2 regions of the Ancylobacter novellus DSM 506 genome follow, and region 1 is predicted to be linked to the other one. Evidence: riboswitches for the same ligand, from Rfam matches in the RefSeq annotation. Region 1 holds a riboswitch; the other holds the start of a gene.
What was found. Region 1 has a riboswitch for thiamine pyrophosphate ahead of SNOV_RS03190 (ABC transporter substrate-binding protein). Riboswitches for the same ligand answer to the same signal wherever they lie in the genome.
Positions count from the first base shown of each region.

Region 2: linked by a shared signal. The riboswitch ahead of SNOV_RS12995 (FAD-dependent oxidoreductase) and the one ahead of SNOV_RS03190 (ABC transporter substrate-binding protein) in region 1 are both predicted to bind thiamine pyrophosphate.

Region 1 covers NC_014217.1:668,513-675,776, forward strand. Annotated here, with positions in the region: gene SNOV_RS03175 (ABC transporter ATP-binding protein/permease) at 1-1,051, shown strand, start outside; gene clcA (H(+)/Cl(-) exchange transporter ClcA) at 1,058-2,350, opposite strand; gene SNOV_RS03185 (phytanoyl-CoA dioxygenase family protein) at 2,522-3,322, opposite strand; gene SNOV_RS03190 (ABC transporter substrate-binding protein) at 3,525-4,475, opposite strand; TPP riboswitch at 4,541-4,656, opposite strand; gene SNOV_RS03195 (winged helix-turn-helix domain-containing protein) at 4,707-5,897, opposite strand; gene SNOV_RS03200 (sensor domain-containing diguanylate cyclase) at 5,894-6,796, opposite strand; gene SNOV_RS03205 (ABC transporter permease) at 6,888-7,264, opposite strand, start outside.
Region 2 covers NC_014217.1:2,723,087-2,730,350, reverse strand. Annotated here, with positions in the region: gene SNOV_RS13025 (NUDIX hydrolase) at 1-211, opposite strand, end outside; gene SNOV_RS13020 (MAPEG family protein) at 285-683, shown strand; gene SNOV_RS13015 (RBBP9/YdeN family alpha/beta hydrolase) at 698-1,264, shown strand; gene SNOV_RS13010 (hypothetical protein) at 1,384-1,590, opposite strand; gene SNOV_RS13005 (phosphatase PAP2 family protein) at 1,684-2,466, opposite strand; gene SNOV_RS13000 (MHYT domain-containing protein) at 2,794-5,103, shown strand; TPP riboswitch at 5,353-5,470, shown strand; gene SNOV_RS12995 (FAD-dependent oxidoreductase) at 5,460-6,515, shown strand; gene thiS (sulfur carrier protein ThiS) at 6,493-6,690, shown strand; gene SNOV_RS12985 (thiazole synthase) at 6,707-7,264, shown strand, end outside.

The sequences.
Region 1 (7,264 bases):
TGGCGAGCAGATCGCGCTGATGGAGGGTGAGCCGGTGGAGCGCGAGCGCCTGCTCGCCCGCTTCTCCCATGTGGTGAACAACTACTGGGGCATCATGATCGCGCAGAAGCGGCTGACCTGGTTCACCTCCGGCTATGGCCAGCTCTCGACCATCTTCCCCTTCGTCGTGGTGGCGCCGGCTTATTTCTCCGGCGCGATCCAGCTCGGCCAGCTGATGCAGACCGGCTCCGCCTTCGGGCAGGTGCAGGGTTCGTTCTCCTTCTTCATCAGCGCCTATGCACAGATCGCCGAATGGAAATCCATCGTCGACCGTCTCGTCGGCTTCGAGCGCTCGGTGATGGCGACGCAGGCGCAGGCGCTCGCCAGCGACTTTTCCCGCGTACCGGGCAAAGGCGGGGCGCCGCTCGCGGTGGCGCAGATGGAGGTGCGCTTGCCGGACGGGCGCGCCCTGCTCACCGTCGACGGGCTGGCGATCGGCCGCGGCGAGCGGGTGCTGCTCACCGGCGCCTCCGGCAGCGGCAAGAGCACGCTGCTGCGCGCTATCGCCGGCATCTGGCCCTATGGCCATGGCGAGGTGGCGGTGGCGGACGGCGCGCGGGTACTCGTCCTGCCGCAGCGACCCTATCTGCCGATCGGCTCGCTGCGCGGCGCGCTGGCCTATCCCGACCCGATGGAGGTGCATTCCGACGAGGAGATGCGCGAGGCGCTGGAAGCGGTGGGCCTGCCGGACCTTTCCGGGCAGCTCGACGAGCGCGGCCTGTGGCCGGCGATCCTGTCGGGCGGCGAGCAGCAGCGGCTCGCCATCGCCCGCGCGCTCCTGGTGAAGCCGGACGTGCTGCTGCTCGACGAAGCGACTTCGGCGGTCGACGAGGCCGGCGAGGCGGCGCTCTACCGCATGCTGCGGGCGCGCCTGCCGGACACGGCGATGCTCTCCATCGGTCACCGCTCTACGCTGCTCGACCTGCATGAGCGGCATATCGAGCTCAAGCGCGGCGCCGATGGACCGGCGGTGCTGGCGGTCGCGCCGGGCCAGCTCGCGGTGGCGGAATAGACGGGTTCAGCGCGCCGCGGCGGCGTTGGCTTCCGCGGCGCGCGCCTCCGCCTCGATGGCAAGCGTGCGCTCCAGCAGGATCTCGTAGATCGGCCGCCCGCCGAGCCACTGCGCCACCATGTTGGCGAAGATGGCGGTGAGCATCACTGGCACCAGCACCGCATAGGCGCCGGTGAGCTCCATCACCAGCACCATGCCGACCAGCGGCGCGCCGATGGTGGCGGCGAACAGCCCGCCCATGGCGGCGATGGCGAAGGCGGTGAGCGTATCGGCGGGTAGCATGACCATCGTCTCCAGCGCCGAGCCGTAGAGCAGGCCGACCGTGGTGGCGAGCGCCAGGATCGGCGCGAAGATGCCGCCGGCGACGCCGGTGGAGTAGCTCGCCATGGTCATGACGAAGCGCAGCAGCACGATGAAGGCGAGCAGCGCGAGCCCTGGGGCTTCCTTCGCAAGATGGACGGCGAGCAGTTCGCCGCCCTGCGTCGCCTCTGGCAGCGCGAAGACCAGCACACCGACGATGAGGCCAACCACGGCGGGGAAGATGTAGAAGGAGCGGCGCTGGCCGAGACGGCGCACATGGTCCAGCGACCAGACCAGCGTGCGGTTGAAGGCGACGCCCACCGCGCCGAGCACGACGCCCAGCCCGATGAAGGCCGGCAGCGCGCCATAGGGCATCTGCGACACCGGCAGCGCCATATAGGGCACATTGCCGGTCAGGTACTCGGTGACGATGGCGCTGGCGAGCGAGGCCAGCACCACGCCGATATAGGTGCGCGAGGAATAGGGGAACTGCCGGCGCGTCTCCTCGATGACGAACAGCACGGCGGCGAGCGGCGCGTTGAAGGCGGCGGCGAGGCCCGCCGCGCCGCCGGCGGCGAGCAGGCCGCGCATGTCGGTGCCGGACAGGCGCGAGAGATCGGCGGCGGCCTTGGCGACGGAGGCGCCGATATGGATGGTCGGCCCCTCGCGGCCGAGCACGAGGCCGGAGCCGAGCGAGAGCACGCCGCCGACGAACTTCACCGGCAGCACGCGATGCCAGCGGACCTCGCGCAGCCCTTCCATCGCGCCTTCGATCTCCGGCACGCCGGAGCCGCTCGCCTCGGGTGCGAAGGCGCGCACCAGCCAGAGCGCGACGACCGTCATCGCGGCGGCGGCGAGGCCGCCGGCGACATAGAGCCCCGGGCCGGAAAGCTGGAGCGTGTCGCGCAGGAAGGCGGGCCAGCCCGTCATCAGGCCTTCGACGCTGAGATGGAAGGCGGAGCCGAGGACGCCGACCGCCGCACCGACCAGCGCGGCCACGACATGATATCCCCCGTTCCCCATTCCTGCCCCTCGCGGTCGTTCGAGCCTCGGCCATGGGTAGCATCGGCGGGCGGGAGCCGGAAGCACGCAACGGTCATTCCGGGCGATCGGAACGCCCTATCCGTTGGGGAAGCCAAGTGGAGGGCGCCTGAGCGCCCTCCAACGACATCAGCCGAGGCCGAGCGCGCGCCGCGTCGCCCGCTCGACTGGCGAGAAATCGCCGCTCTCCCGGTCGATCCGCAACTCCGCCGCCGGCAGCAGCGGCGGCTGCGCGAGAAAGCGCGGCCGCATGCCCCGATGTGGTTGTGCCGCGTGGACGAGGAAGGGATGGCACAGATAGACCGTGCCCGCCGCACCGGTGGCGAGGACCTCGCCATGGCCGGGCGCATCCTCGAAGCCGCTCGCCGCCAGCTCGCCGAGCGTCAGCCCGTCCTCGCCATGCGGTGCGAGCCGGCGGGCGATGTCGAGATGCGAACCGGGGCGCAGGCGCGTCGGCGCATCCGCCTCGCCGACGTCGGAGAGCAGGAACAGCATGAGCAGTGCCCGTCCCTTCGAGTGGACATTGGCGCGCCACTGCATGAAGTCCGGCGCCTCGGTGCCGAAGCTCACATCGATGTGCCAGCCGTCGTCGCCCGGATCGTCGGGCGAGGGGAAGCGGATCGGGAAGGTGCCGAGGCCGCCGCATGGCAGCCAGCGGCCCGGCCCGACCAGGGCATCGAAGGCCGCGTGCAGTGTCGGGGTGTTCACCGCCGCGCGGAAGGGCGGCAGTGCGAGGTGGCCGATGCGGATGACCGGCTGCGTCCAGCTCGTGGGGTCGTTCGGGTCGCAGCCGGTGGCACGCCAGAGGATGGCGCGGCAATCGGCAGCCAATTCCGTCGGGAAGGCGTGGTCGATGCGGACGAGGCCGTCCGCGATGAAGCGTTCGATATCCGCCGCGCCGAGGCGGGGACAAGAGAAGTCGTTCGGCATGAGATCACCTGATGAGTGCCGGCGCAGCGCGCGCGGCAGGCGGCATTCGCGGCGCGCAGGACGCGCCGATCCGGTTCTCGGTGCGCGGAGAAGCGGGATCAGCCGAGCTGGAAGACGGCGCGAATGTTGCGGATCATCATCATGGCGGGTGCAACCTAGCTCCCGATTGCCGCTGGGGCAACCGGGAGAAACAGAGGTCGGCTCACGGCAGCGCCGGCGCGTAGGTCGCCACCGGCTCGACCTTGTCGATCAGCCCATGGCTCTTCATGAACTCGCCGAAGCGGGCATAACGGCCAGCGTCCAGCGCCGCCGGCGCATGGGCGAAGCGGCGCAGCGTGTCGGTCCAGGCGGTACGGTTGAGTTCGTCGTCGAGCTTGGGGTTGGCCTTCACGAACACGCCCCACGCCTCGTCCGGGTGGTTGAGCACATAGATGGTCGCGTCCTCGACCGCGGCGAGGAAGCGCTTGAGCCGCGGATCGGCGAGCTTGTCCTTGTGGGCGACATAGATCAGTTCGTCGAACACCGGCACGCCGTGCTCCTCGGGGAAGAAGGCGCGGCCCTCCTTGCCCTCAAGCTTGATCTGGGTGAGCTCGAAATTGCGGTAGGCGCCGATCACGGCGTCGACCTTGCCGGCGGCGAGCGCCGGGGAGAGGGCGAAGTTGACGTTGATCATGGTGACGTCGGTCGGCTTCAGCCCGGCGCTCGCCAGCATGGTGCCGAGCAGCGCGTCCTCCAGCCCCGCCACCGAATAGCCGACCGTCTTGCCCTTGAGGTCGGCGATGGACTTGATCGGGCCGTCCTTCAGCACCACGAGCGCCGTGAGGGGTGTCGAGACGAGCGTGCCGAAGCGCACCAGCGGCAGGCCTTCCTTCACCGAGAGGTAGAGGCTGGGCTGGTAGCTCACCGCGACGTCCGCCTGTCCGGCGGCGACGAGGCGCGGCGGGGCGGAGGGATCGGCCGGGGCGACGAGCTCGACGTCGAGGTCGTGCGCCTGGAAGAAGCCCTTCTCCTTGGCGACGATCAGCGGCGCGTGGTCGGGGTTGATGTACCAGTCGAGCAGTACGGTGAGCTTGTCGGCGGCACTTGCGGGGGCGAGCGACAAGGCGAGGGCCACGGCGCAACCCGCAGCGGTCTGGGCGATGGTCTTGAACATGGATCTCCTCCCATTCGGAGATCCGGCGCATGAGCTTTCGGGGGAATCCGCTCGGGCGCGATGCGACCCGGCCGTCGTTCCGTCCCTTCGCCGGCATGACCCGGATCAGGTTCAAAGGGTCTGGCGGATGCCATCTCAGCCCCTGGACCTTGCGGTCGGCGGGACACCCCTCGGATGCGCGGCACGCTAGCATCGCTGACATGCCAGGGCAATTGCCGGCTAAGGGGAGGGCTACTCCCCCAGCCACCCGTCCAGATACACCGTCCGCTCGACCCCGGCGAACGTGCCGAGGCGGGCGAGTTCAGTGTCGAGGGCGGCGAGGCGGGCCTTGGAGGCGCGCACGCCCTTCTCCAGCCAGAGCCGGCGCACGTCGAGCGTGCCGGCCTTGCGGTCGGCCTTCATGTCGATGCGCCCGACCAGCCGGTCACCCTCCAGCAGCGGGAAGACGTAATAGCCCCAGACCCGCTTTTCCGCGGGGACGAACACCTCGATGCGGTAGTTGAAGCCGAACAGGCGCTCCGTGCGGTTGCGATCGCGCAGCAGCGGGTCGAAAGGGTTGAGCACCCGCAGACGCGGCGGCGGCGCGGGCAGGGCGGCGAAGGCGTCGCCGCTGCCTTTGAACGCATGCGAGGCGCGCGGGCGTGTGCCGTCGGCCGGGGCGATCAGCACGGGTTCAAGCCGCCTGGCATTCGCTGCCACCCAGGCACGCGCTTCATCCGGGGTGAGCAGGCCCCAGAAGGCGGCGATCTCGCCATGGGTGGCGAAGCCGAGCCGCTCCAGCGCCGAGGTGCAGGCCCAGTCGACGAACTCCTCGCGCGAGACCTCGCCGGCATAATAGCGTGCGGGGATGACCCGCTCGGCGAGGTCGTAGACCTTCTGGAAGCCCTCGCGGCCGGCGATGGCGAAATTGCCGGTGCGCCAGTGATATTCGAGCGCGGTCTTCTCCGGGTGCCAGTTCCACCATCCGCCGGGCGGGCGCTTTTCCGCTTCGAAGTCGCGCGCCATCAGGCGGCCTTCGGTCTTCACCCGCTCGAATACGTGGTCGATGTAGGTCTCGAAGCCGTTCTCGTGCCATTGACGCCAGCGCGCGGCGAGCGTCTCGCGGGAGCGGGCGAAGCGGTGCTTCCAATAGGGGAAGAAGGCGCTGGGAATGATGGACGCGTCATGCGTCCAATGCTCGAAAAGCTCTCCGTCCTTCTCGATCAGGCGGGAAAGCTGCTCGCGTCTGTAGTTCGGGTTGCGGGCGAACAGGATGTGGTGGTGCGCGCGCTCGACCGTCGCGATGCTGTCGACCTGCACGAAGCCGAGGTCGGTGATGAGCTCCAGCAGCCCCGCCTTGGTGAGCGGGCCGCGGGGACGGCTCAGGCCCTGCTTGGCGAGGAAGATGCGGCGGGCGTCGACGTTGGAGAGGTGCAGGCTCACGCGTTGCCGATCCAGTTCAGGTTCACCGCGACGGTTCGGCCCGTCGCCTTGGCGGCGTACATCAGCGCATCGGCCCCGCGCATCAGCGCATCGGCGTCGATCGCCTCGCGGGTGATGACGACACCCATGGCGGCGCCGATGGCGAGCCGCTGTCCGTCCGTGTCCATCACCGCGCAGAGCGCCTCGGCCAGGATCTGCATGTCCTCGATGCAGGGTGCGCTCTCTTGCGCGAAGGTGGAGAGCAGCACGAACTCGTCGCCGCCAATCCGTGCCATGAAGTGCTGCGGATCGGCATGGGAGCGCAGCCGGTCGGCGATTTGGCGCAGGACGCGGTCGCCGGTGGCGTGGCCGTGGCCGTCATTGATCGACTTGAAGCCGTTGAGGTCGATATAGGCGAGGCAGATGCCCTCGCCGGGCGGTCGCTGCTCCAGCAACGTGCTCAGCCGGTGGTCGAAGGCGGCGCGGTTCGGCAGGCCCGTGAGCACATCGGTATAGGCGGCTTCGAGCAGGCTCCGCTCGAATGCCTTCCGCTGGGAGTTGTCGATGATGATCTCGATGTCGAACCGCTCGCCATCGATGGTGCGGCGCTGCGTCGAGATGAGCGTCGGCACGATGCGGCCGGAGGAATGCCGCAGGTCGACCTCCTCGAGTTCGTACAGGCCCACCGTGTCCAACGCGTGGATGCGGCGCAGCCGCGCCGGGTCATCGAGGGCCCGCACCGTATCGAGATACATGGGCTGGCCGGCGATCTCCTCCCAGCTTCGTCCGATCATGGCGAGATAGGCCGGATTGGCCATGATGTAGCGCGAGACATGTTCCGCCGTCGAAATGCAGATGGCCACCGGCGAGAGCTCGAACACGTCGACAAGCGCTTCATAGATGACCTGGCGCGAGATCATGGATCCTCACAGGATCGGCAACGACAATATCGTCCACGCAAGGTCGATGCCGTGCAAGCCCACCGCTCTGCGCTCCTCATATGTGCGCTTCTCAGGCCGGCACGGTCTCCGGCGCCCAGGGCACGAGGCGGGTCAGCGCCTTGTCGACGAAGGCGAAGAGCAGCAGCGCGACGGCGAGCAATATGGCGAGGGCCGCGAACACCATGTCGGTCTGCATGCGGGCGTTGGAATAGATCATCAGATAGCCGAGCCCCGCCGACGCGCCGACCCATTCGCCGACCACCGCGCCGATGGGCGCGACGGCGGTGGCGACGCGCAGGCCAGAAGCGAGAGCGGGCAGGGCGGAGGGGATGCGGATGTAGCGCAGCGTCGCCAGCGTGCCGGCCCCGTGCAGCCGGGCGATGTCGACGAGGCTCTGCTCGGCGCGGGCGAGCCCGTCATGGAAGGCGGAGGCGACGGGGAAGAAGA
Region 2 (7,264 bases), 2.1 Mb from region 1:
CCTCCTGGCGCGCCTCGATCTTGGCCGAGGTCCAGCTCTTGCGGTTCTTCATCGGCCAGCCCTTGGGGATCACGACGCGCTGCGTCTCGCGCGACGTCATCACCAGGACCTCGATCTCGCCGTTCTCCGCGATGCGAAAAGGCAGGGCCGCTATCTGCTCCAGCGGGCGCCCGTCCGTCGGCTGCCTTTTCTTTTGTTTCTGCTTTGCCATGATGGGTTAAATGTAGCGCGCCGCGCCCGAATTGCGATGGTTTTCGGACTTTTCCCCTGCGGTTGATTCTATCATGACGATGCAACTCACGCTGCTTGCCTGGACGCTGGTGCTCGCTCTGGTACAGGTGCTCCTGCCCGCGATGCTGCGCAATGGAGAGACCGGCATCGCCTATAATGCCAGCCCGCGCGACGAGCCCGGCCCGCCGGTCGGCGTGGTCACGGCGCGGCTGCGGCGGGCGCAGGCCAACCTTTTCGAGACGCTGCCGATTTTCGCCGCGGCCGTGCTGATCGCGCATGTCGCCGGGCGCGACGGCGACCTCACCCTGTGGGGTGCCTGGCTCTATTTCGGCGCGCGCATCCTCTATCTGCCGCTCTATGCCTTCGGCGTGCCCTATCTGCGCTCGCTGGTGTGGACGGTCTCCTTCGCCGGCGTGCTGATGATCCTGTTCGCCGTGCTGCGTCCGGCCTGATTCGGGGGAGTGCTATGCCTGTGGATTTCGCGTCCTTCGATTTCCTCGTCGTGCCCGGCCGCGAGAACGCGCCGGCCGAGCACTGGCAGTCGCACTGGCTCGGCGCCTTCGCCAATTCGACGCGGCTGATCCAGCAGGACTGGAGCCGGCCGGAGGTTGGCGCGTGGACCGGGCGGCTCGATCAGGCCGTGCGCGCGGCCCCGCGCCGGGTGGTGCTCGTCGCCCATTCGGTCGGGGTGGCGACGGTGATCCGCTGGACGGCGGCGCAGCCGGAGTTGGCGAGGGAGAAGGTCGCCGGCGCCTTCCTCGTGGCGCCGACCAATGTCGACGATCCCGACCCGTCCTTCGACGTGGTGCGCAATTTCTCACCCATGCCGCTGGGCCCGCTGCCCTATCCGGCGCTGGTCGTCGCCTCGCGCGACGATCCGCGGGTGAAGCCCGACCAGGCGCGCGCCTTCGCCGACGCCTGGGGCGCCGAGCTCGCCGATGTCGGCGAACTCGGCCATATCGGCAGCGCGGCCCGGCTCGGGCTGTGGCCGACGGGACTGGTGCTGCTGGGCGGGCTGCTGGCGCGGATCTGACGCCGTGGGCCGGCGAGGGTGCCAGCCCTTCCCTCATCCCCGGGCTTGACCCGGGGACCCAGCTTTTCCGCCGGCGCATGGCGTGCCGGCCATGAGGGTGGAAGTGGTAGGGTGAGCGGTCAGTGCTGCGCCAGCATGAGGGCGAGCGCCTGCGCCACCTGCTTGGTCACGCGGCGCTTGTAGCGGCGGTGGACGAGCTGGCCGTTATGGAAGACGTCCTGCTCGACATAGAGGTTGGTGCCGTCCCAGCGCAGGACGTTGTCGGACTCGGTGGTCTCGATCACGCCCATCTCGGGGATCAGGTGCCCCTCGGCGGTGTTGCCCATGCGTTTCTCCTGCTGTGACGGGTGGCTCTGCCGGCCCCCTCCGGCATGATGATAGCCGACTGTGGGGCGAACGCCATGGCGCTTCCATACGGATCATCCCGCAGGCGGCGGCTCGCCGGCCGGGGCGTCGGTTTCGATCTTGCCGCGCCGCTGCAGGATGAGGGCGAGGGTCCAGCACAGCAGCGCCCAGGCGCCGCCCGCGCACCAGCCGGCGAGCACGTCGGTCGGCCAGTGGACGCCGAGATAGATGCGGCTTAGCCCGATGATGAGGGTGAGGGCGACGGCGATGCCGATCACATAGGCCTTGAGCCGGCGCTTCGCTTCCGTGCGCACGATCAGCGCGCCGAGCGTCAGGTAGGTCACGGCGGCGCCCATGGCGTGGCCGCTGGGAAAGCTCATCGTCGACACGTCGACCAGATGGGCGACGAGGTCGGGGCGGGGGCGCTCGAAGCCGAGCTTGAGCAGATAGCTCAACGTCCCGCCGCTCACGGTCGCCGCCAGCACGAACAGCGCCGCCGAGCGCTTGCGGTCCACCACCAGGAAGCCGGTCACCATGAGGGTGATCAGCGCCAGCACCGTGGTGCTGCCCAGCGCGGTGATGTCCATCATCATGATCTCGAGCCAGCGCGGCCCGAGCGGATCGGCCGGATCGCCCGGCGCGCGGAAGGCCAGCAGCACCGTCTCGTCGAAGCCGTGGGTCTCGCCCTCCACCACCTCGTCGGCGATGGAGGCGAAGATCCACAGGCCGAGGGCGGCGCCGGTGAGCGCGACAAGCACGCTCAGCTCCGACAGCGCCCAGCGGGTCAGGTCGCGCGGCCGCAGCCGCGCCAGGCGCTGGAAGGCGGGAAGCGAGGTGAATCGGGCAAGATCCGGCATCGGACATCCATGTGCAGGCTTGGCGGGGCATCGGCAAGAGGAGCACGACCGGCGCCATCTTCCCACAGGGAACCGGAAGCCCTCCTTACGTGTTCCTAGGCTTAGGCGAGAGGAGGGGCCCATGCTGAAGGGTGGAATTCTGTGGCTGATCGGCATCCCGCTGCCGATCATCATCGCGCTCTGGCTGTTCGGCTATCTGAGCTGACCCGTGCCCGCGAGCCGTGTGGAAGGATGCGATTTGCGCGTCGGTATCGGTGTCCGGCAGACCCTTCCGCGCGCTAGCATGCGTGAATATGCGTCTGCGGGAAGAAAGTACCTGGTCGTGACATGAACGTTATCGGTAGCCACGATCAGGCGCTGGTCGCGCTCTCCATCCTCATCGCGGTCGCGGCGTCCTACACGGCGCTGGACCTCGCCGCCCGCGTCCCAAAATCCTCCGGCCATGTGCGCAATGGCTGGCTGGCGGCGGCGGCGCTCGTGCTGGGCGGCGGCATCTGGGCGATGCATTTCATCGCCATGCTGGCGCTGAACCTCTCCGTGGCGGCGTCCTACGACATCAGCCTGACGGTGCTGTCCTTCCTGCTGGCGGTGGTCGCCACCGGCATCGCGCTCTATGCCGCGAGCCGCGTCGTGCTCGGCTATGCCGGCGCGGCGTTCAGCGGCGTCTTCATGGGGCTCGGCATCGTCGGCATGCACTATGCCGGCATGGCGGCGATGCGCATGCCCGGCCTGCTGTCGCACGACATGATCTTCGTCGGCGCCGCCGTGGTGCTGGCGATCGGCGCCTCCATGGTGGCGATCTGGCTGGCCTTCCGCCGCCACTCCATTCCCCAGCGGCTCGCCGCGGCGGTGGCGCTCGGCATCGGCATCGCCGGCATGCACTATGTGGCGATGGTCGGCGTCACCTTCACGCCGCATGAGGGGCCGCACGCGACCTTCGGCAGCGAGGGCGGCATCGGCAACGTCGAATTGGTCATCGTGGTGACGGCGGCGACCTTCGCCATCGTCATCGCCGCGCTGCTCGCCGCCATGTATGACCGCCGCTTCGCCGTGCTGGCCGAGCGCGAGGCGGCGATGTGGCGCGAGGGCGAGGAGCGCTACCGCAACCTCTACCGCCGCACGCCGCTGCCGCTGCATTCGCTCGGCCCCGACGGGCGGATCGAGCAGGTCAGCGACCGCTGGCTGGAGCTGCTCGGCTATCGCCGCGAGGAGGTGATCGGCCGGCTGCTCACCGATTTCATGACCCCCGAATCCGCGCGCGTGCGCATCGAGGAGCACTGGCCGCAGCTGCTGGGCAGGGGCGAACTGCACGACGTCGAGTACCAGCTCGTCACCCACGACGGGCGGACCCTGAACTGCATCCTCTCCGCCGTCGCCGAGCGGGACTCGCAGGGGAAGCTGGTCAAGACGCTGTGCGGGCTGATCGACGTCACCGAGCGCCGCACCGCCGAGGAGGCGCTGCGCCAGGCGCAGAAGCTGGAGGCGGTCGGCCAGCTCACCGGCGGCATTGCCCACGACTTCAACAACCTGCTCGCCGTGGTGCTCGGCAATCTGGAACTCGCCGCCAAGCGCGCGCCGAGCGACCCGCGCCTGCAGGCGCTGCTCGGCAACGCCATCCAGGCGGCGCAGCGTGGCGCGGCGCTCACCCAGCGCATGCTGGCCTTCGCCCGCCGCCAGGACCTCAAGCCCGAGCCGGTGGACGTGCCCGACCTCGTGCTCGGCATGGCGGAACTGCTGCGCCGCTCCATCGGCCCGAGCGTGCGCATCGAGACGCATTTCCCGCTCGGCCTGCCGCGCGCGCGGGTCGACGCCAACCAGCTCGAACTCGCTCTGCTCAACCTCGCCGTCAACGCCCGCGACGCCATGCCGGAGGGCGGCACCATCACCATCGCCGCCCGCGAGGAGACGGTCGACGCGCCGGCCGACGAGGCCGACCGCCCGCCGCTGCGTGCGGGCCGCTATTTCTGCCTGTCGGTGACCGACAGCGGCAGCGGCATGGATGCGGAGACGCTGGCGCGCGCTACCGAGCCGTTCTTCACCACCAAGGGCGTCGGCAAGGGCACCGGCCTCGGCCTCGCCATGGTGCACGGCCTCGCCGCCCAGTCGGATGGCGGGCTGATGTTGGCGAGCCGGCCGGGGCGCGGCACGACGGCGACGATCTACCTGCCCATCGCCGAAGAGGCGCGCAATGCCGGGCCGTCTCCCGCCGTGCCGGAGGAGGACCTGTTCGTGCCGCCCGGGGAGGGCGGGGCGCTGCGCGTCCTCGTCGTCGACGACGACCCGCTGGTGCTCTCGGCGACGGGCGCGATGCTGGAGGACCTCGACTGCCTCGTCACCGAGGCTGCGTCCGGGCAGGAGGCGCTGCGCATCCTGGAGACCGGCGTCGCCTTCGACGTGGTGCTGACCGACCAGGCCATGCCCGGCATGACCGGCGTGCAGCTTGCCGCGCTGATCGCCGCGCGCTGGCCGGACCTGCCGGTCATCCTCGGCACCGGCTATGCCGAGCTGCCGCCCGAGGCCAAGGCCGGCACGCTGCGGCTCGGCAAGCCGTTCAGCCGCGAGACGCTGCGCCGCGCCGTCATCTCGGCGACCCGCCCGCCGCCGGACAACGTCGTCCCGCTGTCGCGGCTGGGGTGAGGGGGGCGGCGTTCTTCAAGGCGCTTCTTCTCGATGGCCCTCATCCTGAGGTGCGAGCCAAAGGCGAGCCTCGAAGGATGCTCGTCCGGGTGCGCTTCACTGACCATCCTTCGAGGCTCGCTGCGCGAGCACCTCAGGATGAGGGCGTGTTGTAGCCAGGCTCATCTAGCTCAAGGCTCCATCCGGCAAAGTCCGGACCCGGAATATTGTCGACGCCAGCGTGACATTCTCCGGCTTCGTGACTATATCAAGTCAGTCCGGGGGAGCCTCGTCAGGAGGCTGAGAGGCCATCGGCGCGCAAGCGGCATGGCGACCCTTCGAACCTGATCCAGTTGAGACTGGCGGAGGGAGGAATGATGACGTCCCCGCACACTCAATCGACCGAAGGCGCCCGCCGCGCCGATAACGCCATGCGTGTAAAAATCGTCGGCGCCGGCGTCGCCGGGCTGACCTGCGCCCATGCCTTCGCCAAGAGGGGCGCGCAGGTGACCATCGTCGAGCGCAAGGCCGGCTCCGGCCAGGGCTGCTCCTGGTTCGCCGGCGGCATGCTGGCGCCCTGGTGCGAGCGCGAGAGCGCCGAGCCGATCATCGCCGAATTGGGCTTCGAATCCCTCGACTACTGGCGCGAGGCGGTGCCCGACGTGCCGCGCGAGGGCTCGCTGGTGCTGGCGCCGGCCCGCGACCTGCCGGAGCTGAAGCGCTTCTCCCGCCGCACCGAAGGCTATGAGTGGCTCGACGGCGCCGGCATTGCGAGCCTTGAGCCGGACCTTGAGGGCCGCTTCGAGCAGGGGCTGTTCTTCCCCACCGAGGCGCATCTGGAGCCGCGCAAGGCGCTCGCCGCGCTGACCGCGAAGCTGGTCGGCGAACATAACGTCGCCATCCGCTACGAGGCCGACGGCTTCGAGAGCGACGAGGAGATCGACCTGACGGTCGACTGCCGCGGCCTCGCCGCCCGCGACCAGCTCGCCGACCTGCGCGGCGTGAAGGGCGAGATGCTGGTGCTCTATTCCACCGAGATCGCGCTGAAGCGCCCGGTGCGCATGCTGCACCCGCGCATCCCCGTCTACATCGTGCCGCGCGGCGACGGGCATTTCATGATCGGCGCCACCTCGATCGAGAATGACGAGCGCGGCCGGGTGACGGGCCGCTCCATGCTGGAGCTGCTCTCGGCCACCTATGCGCTGCATCCGGCCTTCGGCGAGGCGGAGATCGTCGAGATCGGCGCCGATGTGCGCCCGGCCTTCCCCGACAACCTGCCGCGGCTGCGCAAGCGCGGCAACACGATCTATGTGAACGGGCTCTACCGCCACGGTTTCCTCGCCGCGCCCGCCTTGGCGCGCCGCGCGGCGGAAGTGGCGTTCGACGGGGCGTATTTCCCGGAGGTGATGGATGAAGATCATCGTCAATGGTGAGCCGGCCGATACCCGCGCCGGCACCCTCGCGGACCTTCTGAGCGAGCTCGGGCTCAAGGGCGCCAAGGTCGCCACGGCGCTGAACGGGGCGATGGTGCGCGCGGTCAAGCGCGAGGCGACGGCCATAACCGATGGCGACCGGGTCGAGATCCTCGCCCCGATGCAAGGTGGCTGAGACGGAGGCTGATGAGATGGATGCGATGACGCAGGCGCCCGGCACGCTCGCCGATCCGGTCGAGTTCTACGGCACCAAGGTGAATTCGCGCCTGCTGCTCGGCACGGCGCAGTACCCCTCGCCGGCGATCCTGTCCGAGGCGATCCGCGCCTCGGGGGCGGAGATCGTCACCGTCTCGCTGCGCCGCGAATCCGGGGCTGCGAAGGCGGGTCAGAGCTTCTGGCAGCTCATCCGCGACCTCGGCGTGAAGGTGCTGCCCAACACCGCCGGCTGCAAGACCGTGAAGGAAGCCGTCACCACCGCCGAGATGGCGCGCGAGCTCTTCGGCACGCCCTGGGTGAAGCTGGAGGTGATCGGCGAGGACGACACGCTGCAACCCGACGTGTTCGGCCTGGTCGAGGCGGCACGCATCCTCTCCCGCGACGGCTTCGAGGTCTTCCCTTACACCACCGAAGACCTCGTGGTGGCGGAGAAGCTAATCGGCGCCGGCTGCGAGGTGCTGATGCCCTGGGGCGCGCCGATCGGTTCCGGCCGCGGCCTCAACAACCCCTACGGCCTGCGCTCGCTGCGGGCG